DNA from 2 places in the Paenibacillus sepulcri genome. Region 1 is predicted to be linked to the other one. Evidence: a T-box and tRNA genes for the amino acid it is inferred to sense, from the RefSeq annotation. Region 1 holds a T-box; the other holds one or more tRNA genes.
The links. A T-box is a leader RNA that pairs with one kind of tRNA and senses whether it is charged. The one in region 1 lies ahead of metG (methionine--tRNA ligase), so its partner is inferred to be a tRNA-Met.
Positions count from the first base shown of each region.

Region 2: it encodes a tRNA-Met, which carries the amino acid that the T-box ahead of metG (methionine--tRNA ligase) is inferred to sense. The anticodon was not compared.

Region 1 covers NZ_JBHRUP010000001.1:4,973,961-4,977,374, reverse strand. The annotation lists gene ACFOLF_RS22010 (M20/M25/M40 family metallo-hydrolase) at 1-1,176, shown strand, start outside; T-box leader at 1,302-1,562, shown strand; gene metG (methionine--tRNA ligase) at 1,604-3,244, shown strand; gene ACFOLF_RS22000 (FadR/GntR family transcriptional regulator) at 3,394-3,414, opposite strand, start outside.
Region 2 covers NZ_JBHRUP010000001.1:2,689,249-2,692,662, forward strand. The annotation lists gene ACFOLF_RS12060 (CynX/NimT family MFS transporter) at 1-677, shown strand, start outside; gene ACFOLF_RS12065 (YolD-like family protein) at 999-1,241, opposite strand; gene ACFOLF_RS12070 (hypothetical protein) at 1,700-1,945, shown strand; tRNA gene ACFOLF_RS12075 (tRNA-Met) at 2,050-2,126, opposite strand; gene ACFOLF_RS12080 (hypothetical protein) at 2,315-2,770, shown strand; gene ACFOLF_RS12085 (helix-turn-helix domain-containing protein) at 3,111-3,414, shown strand, end outside.

The DNA.
Region 1 (3,414 bases):
AGGCCCGATTTGAAAAACGACCTCTATTTTTTATTTACGGATGGGGAGGAAGAAAGCGCGCTAGGCGCGAAAGCGTTTGTGAAGTCGCATCCGGAGCTTCAAAGCAAGATCGATCTTGTCCTTAACTTCGATGCGCGCGGGAATCGCGGCGGACTGCTCATGTTTGAAACGTCTACGTCAAACTATGATTTGTTGCGGCATTTTCAATCCGCGAGTTCACGCCCCCTGGCTTTTTCGTTCACAACCGGGTTGTACCGCAAAATGCCGAATGGCACAGATTTGACCCGTTTCTTGGAGGCGGGATATCCGGGACTTAATTTTGCCGTGGCGGAGGGCGTAGAGCATTACCATCAGCCGTCGGACAGCTTTGAAAATTTGCATCGCGGAACGGCTTATAACTTTCTGCAGACAGCCTTGGAAATGGCCGACTATAGCGGGCAAGCGCAATTCCAGGACAGCGGCTCTAACCGGGATAGCGTGTTTTTCACATTGCTGACCGGCAATCTCGTGGTCATGAGCGACATTGCTGCCTATATCCTGTCGGTATGTGCAGCGTTGGCTTCATTAGCTTGGCTGATTATTCAGATTCGGCGTGGCAAGGTTACGCTTCGCCAAATCGCCGGCGGCACGGGCTGGCTGCTTGGTACGATGGTCGCGATGGGCTTGCTGGGCTGGGGGATCGTCTCATTATGTACCCAAACGATGGGGCTCGGCGAATCAACAAACAATGATGCGGTTTTTCTTTGCATAGCCTTGGCGCATGGCTTGGGCGCTCTCGCAATATGGTTCTTCCGGATGCAAAAACGATCGCTTGCCGAAGGGATCGCAAGTGTGCTGCCGATTCAAGTGCTGCTGATCGTCGGAACCACGGTCTTGTTCTATGAAATCAGTTACCTGTTTACGTTACCGACGCTGGTGATGATGATTGTCGCAGTTTTGGATCGGTATCCGATTGGCCGGATGATCGCATCGACTGTGCTCGGCGCAGGAATATTGCTGCTGTATGTACCGGTATGCTGGCTGGTCTATGTGATGTTTATGCTGCCTGCTGCACCGGTGGTTGTCGCTTTGAGTGTCGTTCCGGTTTCTATTGTATCCGTAATTTTTGCAGCGAAGTACAGATTATCCGCTGTGTTGTTGTCCGAGGAGAGAAAGGAAACTATCCCCCGTTTATAAATATGATGATTTTGGGCATGATAACTCAGTTGTGATGCACTAAAACACCTGCAGTGGGAAGCCGTATAATAACCTTGACTTTGAAAATTATAAAAAGTATTATTACAAATAACTTGAATATTGTGAAAAAAGCTAAGAAGAGAAAGAGTACCCTGGTGATGTCTTTTACAGAGAGCCCCGGTTGCTGAAAAGGGGTAAAGAATAACCTTGGGAATATGGTCTCGGAGCTGCGCATCGAAGCCTCATGCGGTTGTAGGTTGCGCCGGAACCCGCACCCGTTACCGTGCTAGGGTATAAACGCAAACGCGTCGTACTTGAAGAGGTTAATGCCGCAAGGCATTGATAAAATTGGGTGGAACCACGTGAGCACAACTCTCGTCCCTTCGGGATGAGGGTTTTTTTGTTTGTCAAAAAAGGAGGAGTCTTAATGACAAATATTTTTATTGGCGGAGCATGGCCGTATGCGAACGGTTCATTGCATCTGGGACGGTTGGCAAGCTTACTCCCAGGAGATGTACTGGCACGTTATTTTCGTTCGAAGGGAGAAGACGTGTTATACGTTTCGGGCAGCGACTGCCATGGCACACCGGTCGCCGTTCAGGCCCTTCAAGAGGGTGTCTCCCCGGGGGATATTGCGGATCGATTTCATCTGGAGTTTGCCGAGTGCTTTAAGCAGCTGGGGTTTACTTATGATTTGTACACACGTACTGATCAAGTTTTTCACCATCAATTGGTTCAAGAAATGTTCTTGCAACTATTGAAAAATGGATATTTATACAAAAAGACAATACAGCAGACTTATTGTGAAACCGATCAACGCTTCTTGCCGGATCGATACGTTGAGGGTACCTGCCCCGTTTGCGGGAACCGTGCCAGAGGCGATCAATGTGATTATTGTTCGACTTTGTTAGATCCTGCAGACCTGTCAGACAAGACCTGCAAGATTTGTGGGAACCCCCCTATTGAGCGTCCAACAGAGCATTATTACTTTGCGCTCTCACGATTCCAGGCCGAATTGAGCGAGTATGCAAAACAAGCCCAAGGATGGAAAGAAAATGCTGTACAGTTAACTGGACGATACTTAAAAGAAGGTCTTCAAGATCGTGCTGTAACCCGGGACTTGACTTGGGGTGTTGATGTTCCGGTTGACGGGTTCGAAGAAAAAAAAATCTACGTTTGGATTGAGGCGGTCAGCGGCTACTTATCGGCAAGCAAGCAGTGGGCTGCTGAGACAGGCGGCAGCTGGGAATCATTCTGGAAGGAAGGGAAGGAGAATATAACCGCTTATTATGTACATGGGAAAGATAATATTCCTTTCCATACAGTGGTCTGGCCGGCACTGCTCCTGGGAGCAGGGGGGCTCCATTTGCCAGATCGGATTATTTCATGTGAGTACATGACCCTGGAAGGGAAAAAGTTTTCGACAAGCAGTAATTGGGCGGTATGGGTACCGGATATTATGCGTCGCTATCAACCAGATTCCATTCGTTATTTTTTGATCGCAAACGGTCCTGAGAACCGGGATACTGATTTTTCCTGGAGGGAGTTCATCCACAGCCATAATGGCGAATTGCTTGGCGCATTTGGAAACCTTGTTAATCGTACATTGGCTTTTATCGACAAGTCCTTTGAAGGATGCGTTCCAGAAGGTAATCTTAGTGAAGAATGGAAGAAAATAATGGAGGAGTTGTATCTTGAGTCCGGGGCCTTAATCGAAGAAGGTCGTCTAAAGGAAGCCATTGATCTGATTTTTACTTGCGTTCGCCGAGCAAACAAATTCTTTGATGAACAAAAGCCATGGGCACAGATTAAGGAAAACCGGGAAGCGTGTGGTTATACACTGAATATATGCGTGCAAATTATAGTGAATCTGTCCAATCTGCTGCACCCGTTCATCCCCTTCTCTTGTGAAGAAATAAGAAAGTTCCTGACACTGGAACAACCGGTTTGGAGATTGACAACAGTTCCAGCCAACCGAAAAATCCAAAACCTGAAGTTATTGTTCCAGCGTATTGACATTAGTCAGATTGAAGAAGAAACAAGTTTATTGGAAAAACAAAAATTGTAGTTGTCATCCACCCGAAAAGAAGAGCTTTGCGGCCGCGCTCCAATAAATCGCCCTGTCCTCCCATCAAGGACAAGGCGATTATTTGATACCGAATGGCTTTCTTCCATGTCAGCCAAGGAGAATCGGCTTCTCCCTTCCTCTCTTCTTCCCTACGGGAAACGAGCCATAGC
Region 2 (3,414 bases), 2.3 Mb from region 1:
GGATTCTTGCCTTGATTGCCATCCTAATCTGGCTGCCGCAGCTGCACAACCGCCGGGCTTCATCTCCTGCAGCATCCGGTGCTGCCATTATGCAAGGGAATATATGGCGGTCTCCGCTTGCCTGGAAGGTAACCTTATTCATGGGGCTGCAGTCGCTTATTTTCTATATCACCTTAACCTGGCTGCCGGAAATCCTTGTGGAGCGGGGAATGAGCTCAAGTACAGCAGGCTGGATGCTATCGCTTATGCAGTTCGCTCTTCTTCCCTGCACATTCATTGTTCCGATTCTGGCGGGGCGGATGAAGAACCAGCAGCCCCTTGTGATCGTATGCGCCTTATTATATCTGATCGGTTTTGGCGGACTTTTCTTTCGAAATATTAGCCTGGTTCCGCTTTGGGCAATCATTCTTGGCATTGCCGGAGGCATCTCTTTCAGCCTGGCCATGATGTTCTTCAGCCTGCGCACCAGACATGCCCAAGAAGCAGCCCGCCTGTCCGGGATGGCGCAATCTGTCGGGTATTTGCTCGCTGCAATTGGCCCGGTCCTGTTCGGCATGCTTCATGATATGCTCGGCAGTTGGACATCTTCCCTGTTGATGCTGGTTACTGCCAGTGTCCTGATCGCTGTTTTTGGCATGGGGGCGTCAAGAAATCAGTACATTGGGGAGACCAATTAATACATCTTGTCCCTCTCTTGAAATATTTCTTAATCTAAATGTCATATCCCCTTCATCTGATTTTAAGATTAGCCGCCTATAATAAGAACTAACAACCCCCCTTTATTAATATAGAACGACTTGGACCCGCATATGATGCGGGTCACTTTTTTTATAGCAGAAAGGAACGGCTGTCTCCGTCCTTTGGCGGCGCAGTCAGTTTCTTCCCTTAGACCTTATATAGCAATCGAAAATGGTGAAACTTTTAATTTCCATAAGTCAAAAAAGCCATTTCCGCAAAAGGGAAAATGGCTTCATTCACGAGTATGACCTTTTTATGATTCAGCTGGCATTCTCTACATTCATAATGTCCAAAAAAGGAACCTTCGTAATTTCACCAAGATTCTCCATATGTACAAGCCTCGTCCGGGCATCCATTAAAACAATCCTGCCTTGAACCTTGTTCTCCCAACCCCATACCGTCAACAACAGCTCCGAATCCTCCTGCTTGGCTTCTGTCAGCCTCTCACCGAGCTCTTCGAGCTGAAACTCATCTCTTGTTGGCCTTTTTGGCGCTTTAGCCATGCCTGTCCATTCCTCTCTGTCACTAAATTTGCTCTGCAGGTTCCAATAAAAAAGAAACAGGCCGCTTCCCGACTAAGGTTTGCAGCCCATCAACGTCGTTTTGTCATTCCCGGATTTCTTGCTGTCGCTGGCCTCGGGCGGTACACAGCAGCTTTTGCCTGACGATCTGCCATTATAAATTTCCTACCCTTAACATTACCATAATAATTAGCAAGAAGAAACGGCTCCGCCGTCCACCGGCAGCGTATATTTAGTTTCTTCCCTCAGAAAGATAAGCAAAGTATGGACCAAATTTTATACTTTCTACTATTTTAATAAAGAATAAATAATGAAACGCTATTCAAAGAAGCCGCACTGCAGAAAACCCTTTGTTTTCCGCATCCATTTGTGACATCATAAAGCATGACGAAGAAACCGGCTGTCCATCAGGCTGGTTTGAGGTCGGAAGGAAGATGATCATGGACGACATAAAATCTGTAACGGTAGAGTTCAATGGCAACACGTACAAATTGCTGGCCGATCCTGATATAACGGGACGGCTGCTGACAGAAGGCAGATTTCAGGCTAACGATCATGAATTTTCTGTGCATGCTGTCGACCGTGAGGGAAAGGATTGCCATATTTATTGGATTCTGCCGGTAGTTGATGGCGTTGCCATTGACTCACTGAACTGGGCGCATATTGACCGCGTCGAGTATGACTAACCGCCAGAGCTTCAGATTGCCCATTGTTTAATCAAATGACGAAGAAATCCCCGATCAGCTTAGGGGCTGAACGGGGATTATGTTATGACCATTCATTTAAAAATTGGTTGCGGGGGCAGGATTTGAACCTGCGGCCTTCGGGTTATGAGCCCGACGAGCTACCGGGCTGCTCCACCCCGCGTCATTGCTTCATCCGGTTTTACCGGGAGATCATAGTATAACCCATATCATCTGAATAAGCAAATGATATCTTCAATTTCTTTTCGACTCCTGATACCTGCTTAGGCCACAGCCCATTTTGAACCAGGCAGGTATCACGATCCGTTCATTGTGAATAGGCTAAGTCATCAAAGTATTGGAGGTTGAACAATGGCGATCCATCCTTATGCATATCCATATTTCCGATATCCACAGCCTTATTTTCAGCCCTATTACGCACACCCCCCCGTCCATCCATACCCGTATCATCCCTGGGTATATCCTACTGGACGCGAGCCCTATTGGAACCAAGTAGGAGGACATGGGATCGGGTTTAACGCGGATGGCCATCTTGGACCATTCGGCGCCGGCATTCATGCTGGCGGTCATCTTGGCAGCGGATATGGGGCCCCTCTCTCACCGGATGGCAGCCTTGATCCGCAGGCAGCCGGCAATTTTGGCGGCGGATATGGCTTGGGCATTAATGCCGGCGGCCACATTGGCGGCGATAAAGGATTAGGCGTGCAGGCAGGCGGTCATCTCGGCACCCATGGGGTTGGCGTCCAGGCTGGCGGGAATATTGCCGGTCATGGAGTTGGCATGAACACCGGCTTCAATTGGGGTTAATCTCCCCTCTATATTCCTGTTAGAGCGCCTGCAGCGGCGCTCTTTTTTCTTTCTCATATTGCTTGCAGCCTGACCATAGTACCGGTTTTTCGCCAATTTGCGACATTCTTAATCGGCCAATCATCATCTTCATGGAAGCACCGTAATGAGTGCATATGTAATAGAAGCTTCGCGTTCCCTGCCGTTTTTTCTTCGAAAACAGGGCGTGGAGCCTCCTCATGGCTTGCGTCTTGCGAACGAATCGTGATAAGTTGCGCATGATCGTCTATAATAGGGGTAGAGAACTACGGACCGCAGTCATGCAAGCGCTTAATTTTTGTTTCGGGGGGAGCTAGATACAATGAGAGGGGCAACATTTTCTCCGATGTTTCGCAGATTTCTGATTTCATATTTAATCGTGCTCCTGCTTCCCAACGTAGCCGGCTATATGTCCTACAGAGCTTCCGTTAAGGTAGCGGGGACCAGTTCTGTCGAGAACAGCCGTGCGCTGCTCAACCAAAGCAAGGAAATTCTCGAAACCCGTCTCAACGAGGTGGAGGCCTTTACCAAGCAGCTGGCCATCAATAAGGACCTGAATCTGATCATGACAGAGAAGAATCAGCACGATGCCAATAATGTATTCGGGCTGCTCGGCATGTCGAAGG